DNA from 2 places in the Microbacterium sp. NFH-22A-Y genome. Region 1 is predicted to be linked to the other one. Evidence: riboswitches for the same ligand, from Rfam matches in the RefSeq annotation. Region 1 holds a riboswitch; the other holds the start of a gene.
The links. Region 1 has a riboswitch for thiamine pyrophosphate ahead of thiM (hydroxyethylthiazole kinase). Riboswitches for the same ligand answer to the same signal wherever they lie in the genome.
Positions count from the first base shown of each region.

Region 2: linked by a shared signal. The riboswitch ahead of L0965_RS01550 (ECF transporter S component) and the one ahead of thiM (hydroxyethylthiazole kinase) in region 1 are both predicted to bind thiamine pyrophosphate.

Region 1 is NZ_JACBGF010000001.1:946,331-954,083, reverse strand. Features, by position in the region: gene L0965_RS04520 (DNA polymerase III subunit gamma and tau) at 1-1,953, opposite strand, end outside; gene L0965_RS04515 (NAD(P)-binding domain-containing protein) at 2,040-3,143, shown strand; TPP riboswitch at 3,193-3,287, shown strand; gene thiM (hydroxyethylthiazole kinase) at 3,280-4,083, shown strand; gene thiE (thiamine phosphate synthase) at 4,080-4,763, shown strand; gene thiD (bifunctional hydroxymethylpyrimidine kinase/phosphomethylpyrimidine kinase) at 4,760-6,193, shown strand; gene L0965_RS04495 (hypothetical protein) at 6,285-6,797, opposite strand; gene L0965_RS04490 (primary-amine oxidase) at 6,802-7,753, opposite strand, start outside.
Region 2 is NZ_JACBGF010000001.1:330,553-338,305, forward strand. Features, by position in the region: gene L0965_RS01535 (nuclease-related domain-containing protein) at 1-231, shown strand, start outside; gene L0965_RS01540 (SLC13 family permease) at 261-1,856, shown strand; gene L0965_RS01545 (D-alanyl-D-alanine carboxypeptidase) at 1,881-3,287, opposite strand; TPP riboswitch at 3,321-3,430, shown strand; gene L0965_RS01550 (ECF transporter S component) at 3,424-4,089, shown strand; gene L0965_RS01555 (ABC transporter ATP-binding protein) at 4,170-5,579, shown strand; gene L0965_RS01560 (energy-coupling factor transporter transmembrane protein EcfT) at 5,576-6,361, shown strand; gene L0965_RS01565 (sugar-binding transcriptional regulator) at 6,377-7,363, opposite strand; gene L0965_RS01570 (glycerol-3-phosphate dehydrogenase/oxidase) at 7,519-7,753, shown strand, end outside.

The DNA of each region.
Region 1 (7,753 bases):
CTCGGCCGCTGCCGGGGACGGCGCCTCGCGGACCGCCGTCAGCGTGCGGACGGGCGCCGCCACGGCATCCTCGGGCTCGTCGTCGACCGCGAGCCCGGGCGCCTCCGTCAGGGCGGATGCGACGGGAGCGGACGGCGCGGCCGCCACCGGGCCGGGATCGGTCGGGATCGGCGCGACGGCCCACTCCGTCACGGGCGCGGCGGCCGCGGAGGCCACGGTGCCGCCCGCCCGTCCGCCTCCGCCCGGGCGCGCGTCGCCCGTGGGAGCGGGCGCGGTCGCGGGCGGCGATGCGGGGCGCGAGGGCTCCGCGGGAGCACCGTCGGACGGCGGGTCGGCGTCGAAGCGCGCGACGTACTTGACCCGGATGCCGAGGACAGCGTGGATCGCTCCGCGCAGGTCTTCGCTCGGTCCCTTCCCGGCCGCGAGCTTCTTGAAGGCGGCCACGTCGCCCTGCGTCCGGAAGCTGAGGGTCAGCACGTCGTCGGCGAACGCGATCGGGGTGGCGTCGGTCGCGATCATCCACGACGACCGGCTCACCGGTTCGAGCCGCTGCAGGATCTCGGGCCATGCATCGCGCACCTGCGGCAGCGTGACGGGACCTGCCGGCGGCACGGGAGCGGCGGCCGGCGGCGGAGTCGGTGCGGCGGCAGCCGGCGGAAGCGGCTCCTCCGGCGGAGTCGACGCGACCCGTGCAGCCGGTGCGGCCGGCGCGGCGGCAGCCGGCGGGGTCGGCGCGGCGGCCGGCGCAGCCGGGTGGGAGGCCGGCGGCTCCGCAACGGGAGCGGCGGCGGGCACGGCCACCGGCGGCGAGTCCGGGGCCGCCGGAACGGATCCGGCGGTGTGGGCGAGGACGCGGGCGACGAGCAGCTCCAGCTGCAGCCGCGGGGACGTCGCACCGCTCATGTCGTCGAGGGCTCCGACGACGAGATCGGCGATGCGCGAGAGGCGATCGGTGCCGAACGCGGACGCCTGACGGCCCATCCGCTCGAGCTCGTCGGCCGGGATGCCGCGCAGCACCGCGCCGGCACCGTCTCCCGTGGCCGCGACGATGATGAGGTCGCGCAGACGCTCGAGCAGGTCGTCGACGAATCGACGCGGGTCCTGACCCGTCTGCACGACGCGGTCGACGGCCGCGAAGGCGGCGGCCGCGTCGTGGGCCGAGAACGCCGTGACGACCTCGTCGAGCAGGGCGCCGTGCGTGTAGCCGAGCAGGGCGACGGCGCGCTCGTAGCGCACGGTCGCACCGGCGGCGCCGTCGACCGGATCGGATCCGGCGATGAGCTGGTCGAGCAGCGACAGCGTGTCGCGGGGCGACCCTCCGCCGGCGCGGACCACGAGCGGCAGCACGCCCGCCTCCGTCTGCACACCCTCCTGTGCGCACAGCTGTTCGACGTACTCGAGCATCGCGGCGGGCGCGACGAGGCGGAACGGGTAGTGGTGGGTGCGCGAGCGGATCGTGCCGATGACCTTCTCGGGCTCGGTCGTCGCGAAGATGAACTTGACGTGCTCCGGCGGCTCCTCGACGAGCTTGAGCAGGGCGTTGAACCCCTGCGCCGTCACCATGTGCGCCTCGTCGAGGATGAAGATCTTGAACCGGTCGCGCGCGGGGGCGAAGATCGCGCGCTCACGCAGGTCGCGGGCGTCGTCGACGCCGTTGTGCGAGGCCGCGTCGATCTCGACCACGTCGAGGGAGCCCCCGCCTCCGCGGCTGAGCTCCACGCAGCTGTCGCAGACGCCGCAGGGGGTGTCGGTCGGGCCCGCCGCGCAGTTCAGGCAGCGGGCGAGGATGCGCGCCGAGGTCGTCTTGCCGCAGCCGCGCGGGCCGCTGAACAGATACGCGTGCCCGACGCGGTCGCCGCGCAAGGCGGTCATGAGCGGCTCGGTCACCTGCGCCTGCCCGATCATCTCGCCGAACGTCTCCGGACGGTAGCGGCGGTACAGGGCGGTGGTCACCAGAACAGACTACGGCGTGCCCCCGACATGCGGCGCGGCGGGCGCCCCGGCGGGAACATCTGCGGCCGGACCGCGTTGGGATGGGCATGAGTCTCGCCCTGCCCGACCGGACGGTGGACGTCCTCGTGATCGGCGCCGGCCAGGCGGGACTGTCGGCGGCCTACCATCTGCGCCGCCGCGGGTTCGTCCCGGCACCGGGCGACGGACGCGCCCCCGTGTTCGTCGTGCTCGACGCCGATGCCGCTCCGGGCGGCGCCTGGCAGCATCGGTGGCGTTCGCTGCGGATGGCGACCGTCAACGGCATCCACGAACTGCCGGGAGCCCCCGTTCCCCCGGCCGACCCCGACGCGGCGAGCGCCGACGTGCTCCCGGCGTACTTCGCCGACTACGAGCGGCGATTCGATCTGAGGGTCCAGCGGCCCGTGGACGTCACCGCCGTGCGCCGCGTCGACGCCGATCCGCACGGCCTCCTGGAGGTCGACACCGATCGCGGAGCCTGGCACGCGCGGTTCGTGATCAACGCCACGGGCACCTGGCGACGGCCGTTCTGGCCCCACTACCCGGGTCAGGAGCAGTTCGCGGGCCGCCAGCTGCACGTGCACGACTACGTGTCGGCCGACGAGTTCCGCGGTCAGCGCGTCGTCGTCGTGGGCGCCGGCATCTCGGCCGTGCAGCTCCTGGAGGAGATCTCCCGGGTCGCCGACACCTTCTGGGTCACGCGGCAGGAGGTGCGGTGGGATGCCGCGGAGTTCGACACCGCGGCCCGCGTCGCGGCGATCGCGGGCGTGGAGGAGCGGGTGCGGCGCGGTGAGGCGCCGGGCAGCGTGATCTCGGTGACGGGCCAGCACTGGACGCCCTGGGCGCGGCGTGCGCAGGAGCGCGGCGTCCTGGTGCGCCACCCGATGTTCACCCGCATCGAGGAGCACGGGGTACGGATGCCCGACGGGTCGTTCGAGCCCGCCGACGTCATCCTGTGGGCCACCGGCTTCCGCGCCGACATCGCCCATCTCGCCCCGCTGGGGCTGCGGACCGCGCTCGGCGGTGTCCGCGTGGCGAACGGTCGCGCCGTGGACGAGCAGCGGCTGTTCCTCATCGGCTACGGGCCGTCGCAGTCGACGGTGGGCGCGAACCGCGCCGGCCGCGACGCGGTGCGCGCGATCGTGGCCGACCTCGCGGCCGCTCCGGTCTGAGCCGCCGACGGCGGGTTCGCGCCCGCGGCGACGCCCTGCTACATTCCTGGTCAACGACACGGGGTGCCCGAACCATGGGCTGAGATCACACCCGTCGAACCTGATCTCGTTCGTACGAGCGAAGGGATGTCCCCTGATGAGCGCGCGCGCCCACCTCTCCCCCGCCGACGCCGTGGATGCCGTGCGCACGGCCCATCCGCTGGTGCAGTGCATCACCAACGCGGTGGTGACGAACTTCACCGCCAACACCCTCCTGGCCCTGGGCGCCGCCCCCGCGATGTGCGACATCCCCGGCGAAGCGGGCGTGTTCGCGGGCATCGCGGACGGCGTGCTCGTGAACCTCGGCACGCCGACGGCCGAGCAGCGCACCGCGGCGCGCGAGGCGGTCGCGGCGACCGAGCGCTGGGTGCTCGATCCCGTCGCCGTCGGCGTGCTCCCGGTGCGGACGGCCCTCGCCGCCGAGCTCGTCGAGCGCCGACCCGCGATCGTGCGCGGCAATGCGTCGGAGATCCTCGCACTCGCCGGCCTCGGGGCGGGCGGACGCGGCGTGGATGCCACCGACGACCCGGAGGCCGCGGGGGACGCGGCGGTCGCGCTCGCCCGGCGGACGGGCGGGGTGGTGGCGGTGTCGGGGCCGGTCGACCTGATCACCGACGGCACCCGGGTGGTCCGGGTGCACGGCGGCGACGCGCTGCTGACCCGGGTGACGGGAGGCGGATGCGCGCTCGGTGCGACCATGGCGGCCTTCCTGGGCGTGTGCGACCCACTGTCGGCGGCGGTCGCGGCCTCCGCCGTGCACGCCGTCGCGGCGGAACGGGCGGCGCGCGCGGCCAGCGGGCCGGGCTCGTTCGCGGTGGCGTTCCTCGACGCTCTGGCCGCCGTGGCGCCGGCCGACCTCGACACCCCCGATCGTCTCTCGTCTGCGGAGCCCGCGCGATGAGCGGGGCCACCGGTCACGACCTCTCGCTGCACCTCGTCACCGACGAGCGCGTCCCGTTCCCGCTGCTGTGCGAGATCGTCGATGCGGCCGTGGCCGGCGGGGCGAGCGTGGTGCAGCTGCGCGCGAAGACCTCCACCGCCCGCGAGCTGATCGCACAGGCGGTCGCTCTGTCGGATGTCGTCGCCGCACGGGCGGCGCTCGTCGTCGACGACCGGCTCGACGTCGTGCTCGCGGCCCGTGACGCCGGCGCCCGTGTCGACGGCATCCACCTGGGCCAGAGCGACGTGCCCCCGCAGACCGCCCGTGCCCTGCTCGGCGCCGACGCGCTGGTCGGCTGGACGGCGAACACCCCCGCCCATCTCGCCGACGCGGCCGAGATGCCCGCCGGCACCCTCGACTACCTCGGGGTGGGGGTCATCCGGCCCACCGCGACCAAGCCCGATCACCCCGAGCCGCTCGGCATCGGCGGGTTCGCGAGGATCGCCGCCGCGACCGCACTGCCCTGCGTCGCGATCGGGGGCGTGACGCCGGCCGACGTCCCTGCCCTCCGGGCCGCGGGCGCCGCGGGCGTCGCGGTGGTCTCGGCGATCTGCGCGGCCGCCGATCCGGGCGCGGCGGCGGGGATCTTCGCCGCCGCTCTGACCGGCCCCGCCGAGCACGCCGCCGAGGCGGCCCGGTGACCGCCGGCATCCCCCGCGTGCTCAGCATCGCCGGGACCGATCCGACCGGTGGGGCGGGCATCCAGGCCGACCTCAAGTCGATCGGCGCGCTCGGCGGGTACGGGATGGCGGTGGTCACGGTGCTCGTCGCCCAGAACACCCGCGGCGTGCGCACGCTGCACGCGCCGCCGACGGCGTTCCTCGACGAGCAGTTGCGCGCGGTCAGCGATGACGTCGAGATCGATGCGGTCAAGATCGGCATGCTGCTCTCGGGCGAGATCGCCGGCGTCGTCGAGGCCTGGCTGACGCGGGTGCGTCCGCCGGTGGTGGTCCTCGATCCGGTGATGGTGGCCACGAGCGGCGACCGGCTCCTCGACGCCGAGGCGGTGGCGGCCGTCCGCCGGCTGTGCCGCCGCGCCCACCTCGTCACCCCGAACCTGCCCGAGCTGGCCGTCCTCGTCGACGCCGCGCCCGCCGCATCGTGGGCGCAGGCCGTGGCACAGGCCGAACGCCTGCACCGTGAGACCGGGACGGCCGTGCTGCTGAAGGGCGGGCACCTCGACGGCGCCGCCTCTCCCGATGCGATCGTCGACGCCGACGGCGTGCACGAGGTCTCCGGCATCCGCGTGATGACCCGTCACACGCACGGCACCGGGTGCTCGCTGTCCTCCGCCATGGCCACGCTCGGCGCCGCCGGGATGCCGTGGCCGGCGGCGCTGGCACGGGCGAAGGCGTGGCTGACGGGCGCGTTGCAGCATGCCGACGCCCTTCGCGTCGGCGAGGGCGACGGACCCGTCGACCACTTCCACGAGCTGCGCCCCGCGCTGCGGGACGGGGCGCCGTGGAGCGCGGGCGTGTGGCGGCTGACCTCGACCGTTCGCGCCGACGTCGACGCGTGCGACCTCGTGACGGGCCTCGGCGACGGCTCCCTCGACCTCGACCGCTTCCATCGCTACCTCGCGCAGGACGCCCTGTATCTGCGGGCATACTCCGGCGTGCTCGCCCGCGCCGCCGAGCTCGCGGCGGATGGGCAGGAGCGCGCCTTCTGGACCGAGGCGTCGACCTCGTGCCTCCTCGAGGAGGAGCGCCTCCACCGCGTGCGCATCGGCGAGGCCCACCCCGAGCCGGGCCCGGCCACGCGCGGCTATCTCGCCCACTTCGACCGGGTCGTCGCGGGCGGCTCCTCTGCGGAGCTGGTCGCCGCCGTGCTCCCCTGCTTCTGGCTCTACGCCGACCTCGGCACCCGGCTCGCGCCGCTCGCGCACGACGCGCACCCCTACGCCGACTGGCTGCGGGCCTACGGCGACCCGGCGTTCGCGGAGGCCACGAGGCGGGCGATCGCGATCGCCGACGCGGCAGCCGCCGCGGCATCCCCGGACGACCGCGACCGGATGTCCGCCGCGTTCGAGCGGTCGATGCGTCACGAGCTCGCCTTCTTCGACGCCCCCTGAGGGTGACGATTCCGTTGACGCTCACGCCGGAGACCAGACCCGCGTTTCCTGCGCGGACGTCAACGGAACGGCCTGTGGACGAGAGGGCGCCTCAGACGACGAGGGCGAGCGACATCAGACCCACGGATGCCGCCATCGCCGCATACTGTCCGCGATCCAGCGCGGTGCGCGCCCGCACGGCCACCCGCACCGATCCGAGCACATAGGCGCCGGCGAGCGCGACGCCCACCGGTGCGAGTGCCGGAGCGGACGCCCCATGGTGATGCGCGGCGTCGGCGACCCCGCCGCCGGTCATCGCGAGCATCAGCGCCGCCATCACGACCATGCCCGCGGCGGCATGCAGTCCCATCGGCATCCGTACGGCGTCCGCGGACCGGCCGGATCCTCGACGCCGTCCACCGGCCGCCGAGAGGGCGATCGCCCCGGCCAGGAGCATCGCCACCCACCACACCACCGGCACGAGCCGCGTCACCGCGGCATCCGCCATCGCGACGAGCATGAGCAGCGCGGTCGCCAGCTCCCCGGCTCGCGCCCGCCGCCGGTCGGCTGCCAGGCAGCACAGTCCGATCGTGGCGGGCGCGAGCGCGAACAGGTGCAGGGTCACGTTCTCAACTGTGGTGTCCGTGACCGCCGTGGTCATGACCGTGACCGCCGTGATCATGACCGGGCGCGCAGTGCGCGGACGTCGGCGCGGGAACATGCAGCGCGGGGTTGCGCTCGAAGAAGTTGTACGGCTTGAGGGTGAACTTCGCGTAGTCCATCGGCATGACCGGCCAGTCCTCGTTGCGCGGGAAGTGCGTCAGGCCGAAGGTGTGCCACAGCACGAGGTCCTCGCCGACCAGCGGCTCGTCGCCGGCGATGAAGGCGGGGATGCCGCCGCCGCCCGGGTGCTGGTTGACGAAGTCCCCCGCCGCGTACCGCTCGTCCGGGTCGTACTTCGTGACGAAGAGGTTCTTGGTCGCGAAGGCGGCGCGCGCGGCGATCGAGGAGTCGTCGTCCGCCAGCAGCACGGGGGTCTCCGTCGGGAAGAGCACGTACGACGTGGGCTGGCCCATCGCCGTGGTCCGCTCGGTCGACGCGATCTGCCAGACCCGGTTCACGGCGCCGTCGGCGACGCGGCCGGAGACCATCTCCGACACGATGGGCGTGACCTTCTTCGTGAAGGCGTTGCCCGCCGGGTTCTGCGGCGAGATCGGCACCCGCACCGCGTCGATCTCGTTGACGACGTTCGCCACGCCGTCCACGGTCATGTCGAGCCGGGCCGAGAAGAGGTGCTGATGGTAGGGGGCGCCCAGGCCGGGTGCCACCTGCGACGCGAACGGGTAGTCCGCGCCGGGGTAGGCGGAGGTGAAGAGGATGCCGGTCAGCTTCGCCTCGCACTCGAGCGTGCCGTCGAGGTACAGGTACCAGAAGAAGCCGTAGTCGTAGTTGCCGACCGTGGTGAAGAAGGAGATCACGAGCCGGCGCTGGCGGCGCACCTCGCTGGCGCCCGTGAAGATGTCGGTGTGCTTCCAGAGGGAGCCGAAGTCCTCCTCGTGCATGCACACGCCGTTGCGGACG
Region 2 (7,753 bases), 620 kb from region 1:
GCCCGCGCGGCCCGCGTGCGGTTCAGCGGCGCGATCGTGGTGCTCCCCGACGACGACGTCGTCACCGCGATCGAGGAGATCGGCAAGGTGCGCGGACTGCCCGTGGCGGTCGTGGCCCGCTCGGCGCTGTCGACCGTGCTGCGGCGCGGCCTCACCGGCGCACGCGACATCGGCGGAAACGAGCTGTTCGACGTCCGCACCCGCCTGCAGCAGACGGTGCGGTTCGTCTGAGGCCGCGGCGTCGCGTCTAGGGTGAGGGCATGGACCCCGCCGCCTGGACCTTCCTGATCCTCGCTCTCGCGGTCGTGGCCTTCGTCAGCGGTCGCGTGCCGCTCGCCCTCGTGTCGCTGGGGGTCGCCCTGGCGCTGTGGGCGACCGGGGTGCTGACGCTGGGCGAGGCGTTCGCGGGCTTCGGCGATCCCACCGTGCTGTTCATCGCGTCGCTGTTCGTGGTGAGCGAAGCACTGGATGCCACGGGTGTCACGGCCTGGCTGGGACAGCAGGTCGTCACGCGCGCGGGCCGTGGACGCGGACGGCTGACGGCGATCATCGGCCTGCTGGCGGCGGTGCTGACCGCCTTCATCTCGATCAACGGCGCCGTCGCGGCGCTGCTGCCGGTCGTGGTGGTCGTCGCAGTGCGCGCCGGCATCGTCCCCTCCAAGCTGCTGATCCCGCTCGCGTTCGCCGCGAGCGCGGGGTCGCTGCTGACCCTCACCGGAACGCCCGTCAACATCGTCGTCAGCGAGGCGGCGGCCGCCGCCGGCGGTCGGGAGTTCGGCTTCTTCGAGTTCGCGCTCGCCGGCATCCCGCTCGTCCTGCTGACCGTCGCGGTCGTCGCGCTCGGCGGCGGCCGGCTGTTGCCGGAGCGGACGGCGGAGCGGCTGGGCGAGGTGGCGCCGGACCCGCGGGAGCACGCGCAGGCGCTCCGCGCGAGCTACGACGTCGACCTCGACACCGGGTTGCTGTTCAGCGCACGCGAGGGCGTCGCCGAAGTGCTGGTCGCGCCGCGATCGCGACTGATCGGACGTACGGTGTCGGCGGGCATGACGACCCGCGGCGAGGACCTCGTGATCCTCGCCGTCCGCCGCGGTGACGACGAGGGCCCCAACGCGTCGCGGGGCACGGGAGTGGCCGGCGCGCTCGTGCTCCAGGCCGGCGACGCCCTGCTCGTGCAGGGACCCTGGGCCGCGCTGACCCGCTACGCCCAGTCGCCGGACGTGATCGCGGTGACCCCGCCCCAGGATCTGCAGCGTGCCGTGCCGCTCGGCCGCGGCGCCAAGCGCGCGATCGGCGTCCTCGGCGCGATGGTCGTGCTCCTCGCGACGGGGCTCGTGCCGGCGGTGGTCGCCGGACTGCTCGCGGCGGGAGCCCTCGTGCTGCTGCGGGTGCTGACGGTGCCGCAGACCTACCGCGCGATCTCGTGGACGACCGTCATCCTCATCGCGGGGATGATCCCGCTGTCGTCGGCGTTCATCACGACGGGGGCGGCGGACATCGTCGCCGACGCCGTGCTGGGCGTCATCGGCTCGGGCTCGCCGCAGCTCGCCCTACTGGTGCTGTGCGTGCTGACGATGGTGCTGGGTCAGTTCATCTCGAACGTCGCCACGGTGCTCGTCGTGCTCCCGATCGCGGTCGCCATCGCCCAGACGCTCGGCGCCAGCGTGCAGCCGTTCATGATGGCGCTGACGGTGGCCGGCGCCGCCGCGTTCCTCACGCCCGTGGCGACTCCGGCCAACCTGATGGTGATGCAGCCGGGCGGCTACCGGTTCGGCGACTACGGCAAGCTCGGCCTGCCGCTGATGGCGGTGTACCTCCTCGTCGCCGTGGTGTACGTGCCGCTGATCTGGCCGTTCTAGCGCCACCGCGTCGCGGCCCGCGGCTCAGTCGGCCAGACCCCACAGCTGCAGCGGGTGGGTCAGACGCCACCACGCGTCCGGATCGGGGATGTCGGCGGTGAGGTGCACGCCGACGGTCGCCGCGTCCAGCGGTCCCGTCACCCGCACCTCGCCGACGGCCGCGTCGACGGTGCGCGCCGCGCCCAGATCGAGGTCCGTCGTCACGGTGGACGCCGCGCCGTTCCACAGGATCACCGCCGCGTCGGCATCCGTCACAATGTTCGCCGTCGCCCCCCACGCGGTCGAGACGACGCCCGCGAGGGTGCCGGCCGGCAGGGTGCGCGGCGCGGCGACCTCGGCGGCCACGTCGGCCAGCAGGCGCGCCGTCTCCTGGTCGCGGGCCTCGTCGGACGACTGGCCGAGCGCGGTCGCGTAGACGCGCACGGTCACCGCGCCGACGGTGACGTCCTTCGCCGCCAGCAGGTTGTAGAACCCCGCCAGGCTGCCGGTCTTGAGACCGACCACGGCCGGGTCGGCGAGCAGGTCGTTGGTGTTGGTGACCTCGCCGGCCCCGGGAAGCTCGACCGTCCGGGTGCGGACGATCTCCGCCACGACCGGGTGGGCCAGCGCGATCCGCGCGAGCGCGATGAGCGCGGCCGGATCGGCGGCGTTCGCGGGGTCGATCCCGGTGGGCTCGGCCAGGGTGATCCCGGGCAGTCCGTGGCGGTCGAGCCACGCGCGCGCGGCGGCCGAGAAGACCTCGTCGGTCGGCCAGATCGTGCCGGCGAGGCGATCGGTGTAGTTGCCGGCCGAGCCGATGAGGATGCCCTGGAGCATCTGATACTCCGTGAGCGAGCCGCCGACGGGCACGTCGAGGGCGGACTCGTCGTTGGCCAGATAGTCGTAGTAGGTCGAGCGGTCGCGCGAGGTGAACGCGAACTCCCGCCCCTGCTCCCCGACGTTCAGCGGCATCTCGTCCAGGATCATCAGCACCGTCACGAGCTTCGAGATGCTCGCCATCGAGACCGCCGCATCGCTCGAGGCGGCCACCGCGTCGATGCCCCCGACCCCGACGGCGCCGGCCCCCTCCGTCGGCCACGCCACGGCGGTCGCCGGCGAGCCGGGACCGTCCGGGTCGATCGCGCGCACCGTCGGCGTGACGGCCCAGAGCGGCCAGAGCAGGGTCGCCGCGGCGTACGCGCCCGCGACGGCGATGGTGGTGAGGATCGGCGCGATCACCCCCGCCCGCAGGGGCGATCGGCGCGGCCGCCTCGTGAGCAGGTCGGGTGCGGGCGCGGTGTTCGCGACGGCGAGTGTCCCCGTCACGGTCGTGTCGTCGAGCCAGCCGAGCGCCTGACGTCCGTCGCGGCCCCGCACGATGACGATGTCGGTCGGTGCGGTGGACTCGCGCAGCGCGCGTCGCGACGGCGGGGGCGCGTCGTCCGAGGTCACCCGCCCAACGTACCCGGTCGCCGCTATACTCGAGCGCACAACCACGGGAGTCCGGTGAGCCGGGCTGAGAGGAAGCGATCCACGCTTCGACCGTCGAACCTGATCCGGATCATGCCGGCGCAGGGAGGAGAGAAACATGCACGCGTCTGCGTCCCCGTCCACCGTCTCGTCGGATGCCGCGGCATCCCGTTCCGCCGCGCGCACCGGCCGCCTGCGCTGGCGCGTCGTCGACATCGTCGTCGCCAGCGTCATCGGTGTGGCCGCCGGTGTCGTCTTCTGGCTGTGGGGCCAGGCGTGGACGCCGCTGAGCAGCATCCTCGCGTTCGCACCGGGGCTGGAGGGGCTGCTCTCCGGCGGGTGGCTGTTCGCCGGTGTGCTCGGTGGTCTCATCATCCGCAAGCCCGGCGCCGCGCTGTACACCGAGGTCGTCGCCGCGGTGGTGTCGATGGCCGTCGGCACGCAGTGGGGCTTCCTCACGCTGGTCTGGGGCGTCGTGCAGGGCATCGGCGCCGAGCTCGGGTTCGCGCTGTTCGCGTACGCGAACTACCGTCTGATCGCGGCGCTCACCTCGGGCGCCCTCGCCGGCCTCGCCGTGGCCCTTCTCGACACCAACTTCTCCTCGATCGCCGCCTACGAGTTCGGGCCGCGAGTGATCTACTTCGGTGCCGCCGTCGTCTCCGGCATCCTCGTCGCGGGTCTGGTGTCGTGGCTCATCGCCCGTGCCCTGGCCGCCACGGGCGCGCTGGACCGGTTCGCGGCGGGTCGAGAGGCACGTATCGCGGACGCGCCCGACGCGGCGTGAGCCCGGCCTCGCTCGCGGCGCCCGCGGCGGTCAGCGCACGAGGGTGGGGCTGGCGTCACGCCGGCCGTCGGCGCTGGGCCGTGTCGGAGCTCAACCTCGACATCGAGCCGGGCCAGCACGTCCTGCTCCTCGGCGCGAGCGGCTCGGGCAAGTCGACGCTGCTGCGCGGGCTGGCCGGCGTGCTGGGCGATGCGGAGGACGGTGAGGATGCCGGTGCGCTCCTGATCGACGGCCACGCGCCCGCCGCGGTGCGCGGACGGGCGGGCCTGGTGCTCCAGGATCCCGATGCGCAGGTCGTGCTCGCCCGGGTGGGCGACGACGTCGCCTTCGCGTGCGAGAACCTCGGCGTCCCCGCCGACGAGATCTGGCGGCGGGTCGACGAGGCCGTCCGCGCCGTCGGCCTCGACGTGCCGCGCGACCACCCGACCGCCGCCCTCTCCGGCGGACAGAAGCAGCGGCTCGCGCTCGCCGGCGCCCTCGCGATGCGGCCCGGACTGCTGCTGCTGGACGAGCCGACGGCGAACCTCGACCCGGCCGGGGCCGTCGCCGTGCGCGACGCGGTCGTCGAGGCGGCGTCGCGGACGGGCGCCACGCTCGTCGTCGTGGAGCACCGCGTCGCGCTGTGGGCCGAGCACATCGACCGCGTCGTGGTGCTCGGATCCGACGGCGGGGTGCTCGCGGACGGGAGCGCCGAGCGCGTCTTCGGCGCGCACGGCGCGGCCCTGACCGAGGCGGGCGTCTGGGTGCCGGACGTCCCCGTCGTGATCGACCCCCGGCCGCGCACGGGCACGGGGGAGGTCCTGCTGAGCGCCGACGCCGTCGCGGTGGGCCGGCGCCCGTTCGGCGAGCGGATGCCGCGGATCGTCGCGGCCGGCATCGACGCCCGGCTGCGGGCCGGGCGGGCCCTGGCGATCACCGGGGCGAACGGGGCCGGGAAGTCGACGTTCGCGATGACCCTCGCGGGGCTCGTGCCCCCGGCATCCGGGACCGTGCGCGCGAGCGCCTCGCTCGCGGCCGGCACGGGGCGCGGCGACGCGCCCGTGCGCTGGCGCGCCCGCGATCTGCTGACCCGCATCGGCACGGTGTTCCAGGAGCCCGAGCATCAGCTGCTGACCACGCGTGTGCGCGACGAGCTGGCGGTGGGCCCCCGCGCCCTCGGGCTCTCCGCGTCCGAGGTCGCCGCGCGCGTGGAGCCGCTGCTCGAACGGCTGCGGCTGACCCGTCTCGCCGAGGTGAACCCGTTCACGCTCTCCGGCGGCGAGAAGCGGCGGCTCACGGTGGCCGCGACCCTCGCGAGCAGACCCCGCGTGCTGCTGCTGGACGAGCCCACCTACGGACAGGACGCCCGCACGTGGCGCGAGCTCGCCGACCTCGTCGACGAGCTGAGGGCGGCCGGCTCGGCGATCGCGTTCGTCTCCCACGACCCCGCGCTCGTGTCCGCGCTCGCCGACGAGACCCTGACCGTCGCCCGCCTCGGGAGCGGCGCATGAGCCTGTTCTCGCTCGACGTGGCGCGCAGTCCCCTGGGGCGCATCAACCCGGTGACCAAGCTCGCCGCCACCCTCGTGGTGACCATGACGCTGCTGCTGTCGATCGACCCGGTCTCGGCGGGCGTCACCCTCGCGGCGACCCTCGCGCTGCTGCCGCTGGCGCGGTTGCGGGCGCGGCAGCTGCTGCTGCGGCTGTGGCCCATCGCCGCGGCGGCGGCCATCGGCGCGGCGGCGACCGTGCTGTACGGCCGCGTGTCGGGTCAGGTGTACCTCGAGTGGGGGCTCGTGCGCATCAGCGACGGCTCGATCGCGCTGTCGCTGGCGATCCTGCTGCGCGTCCTCGCGATCGCGGTGCCGAGCGTCGTGCTGTTCGCCACGACCGATCCGACCGACCTCGCCGACGGGCTCGCCCAGATCGTACGCCTGCCGCCGCGGTTCGTGCTGGGGGCGCTCGCGGGCCTGCGGATGGTCGGCCTCCTGATCGACGACTGGCGAGAGCTGTCGATGGCCCGTCGCGCCCGCGGCGTCGCCGATGACGGCCGCATCCGCCGCTTCCTGAGCCAGGCCTTCGCCCTGTTCGTCCTCGCCGTGCGCCGCGGCACCAAGCTCGCGACGGCCATGGAGGCCCGCGGGTTCGGCGCCGACACGGCCCGCACGTGGGCGCGCCCGTCGCGGATGTCGGGAGCCGACGCCGTCCTGCTGCTGATCGCCGTGGCGATCGCCGCGGCATCCGTCACCGCGGCCGTGCTCGCGGGGACCTGGGTCTTCGTCTTCAGCCTCTAGCCCGTCGCTGCGGAGTCAGCCGCGGCCCGCGGTGTGCGGCAGCTCCACGATGCGGCGGGCGAGCGCCTCCTCCACGACGAGCTCCGTGATCAGGCCCGCCGCGAGCGCCCCGCGCAGCGCATCGAGCTTCGACAGGCTCGACACGGCGCACAGGCGGCGCGGGATGCGGCGGATCACGTCGAACCCGGGACCGCTCGAGCGGTCGTTGAGCTCGATCCCCGAGGTCGATCCGTCCAGGCGGTAGAAGACCGTCGCGCAGTCGCCGACCACCCCGTCGCGCAGGAGCATCCGCAGATCCTCGCCCGTGAGGTAGCCGCCCGCATAGACGTGCGAGGGCACGTCGGCCTGCGGTGAGCCGAGGCCGAAGACGAACACCTGCACCCGCGCCTGCGCCTCGACGACGCGACGGATCGCGCGCTCCCGCCAGAGCAGCTGCTTGGTGTGGGGGTCGTCGAACAGCGCCGGCACCGAGAACTGCTGCACGTCGCTGCCGAACGCCTGGCCGAACCGCTCCAGGATGGCGCCGGAGTAGCTGATGCCCGACGTCGACTCGTTGGCCGCGCCGTTCATCTGCACGATCTGGGACTCCTGCAGCCGCTTGGTGGGGAGGTGGCGGGCGATCGCCGAGACGGTGGCGCCCCACGCGATGCCGATGCTCGTCTGCGGGTCGAGGGTGGTCGACAGCACGTGCGCCGCCGTGCGTGCGGTGCGCTCGAGGCGCTCGGCGTCGGTCGAGCGGGGCGGGGTGCTGACGACGTGGACGGAGATGCCGAAGCGCTCGCCGAGGCGGCGGGCGACCACGCTGTTGGCCTCCTGGGGCGAGTGCACCGTGATCTCCACGAGCCCGATCTCGCGCGCGTGCGCGAGCAGGCGCGACACCGACGATCGCGACAGCTTCATCTCCGCGGCGATCTGCTCCATCGTCCGGTCCTGCACGTAGTAGAGCTGCGCCGCGTGGAGGGCGTCGCGCGCCCGCGCCTCGGGATCGATCTCGCCGGTCACGTGTCCTCCTCGTCGTGCACATCCGTGCACAGCACGCCTCGCGGTGCACGTATGTTCACGTGCGTTGCGCGTTCGTTCACCCAGGTCTCAGTGTAGATCGCGACCACCGTGAAAAACACGCGGCGAGACCACGCGAAGCCGCGGAAGGAAGAGCGATGACCGAGTCGATGGCGACCACCCGTCCGAACATCCAGGCGCTGCGAGAGCGCCCCCACGCCGAGGTCCTCATCATCGGAGGCGGGATCAACGGCATCGCGACGTTCCGCGACCTCGCCCTCCAGGGCGTCGACGTCGCGCTCGTCGAACGCGACGACTACGTCAGCGGCGCATCGTCCGCCTCCAGCCACATGGTGCACGGCGGGGTGCGCTACCTGGAGAACGGCGAGTTCC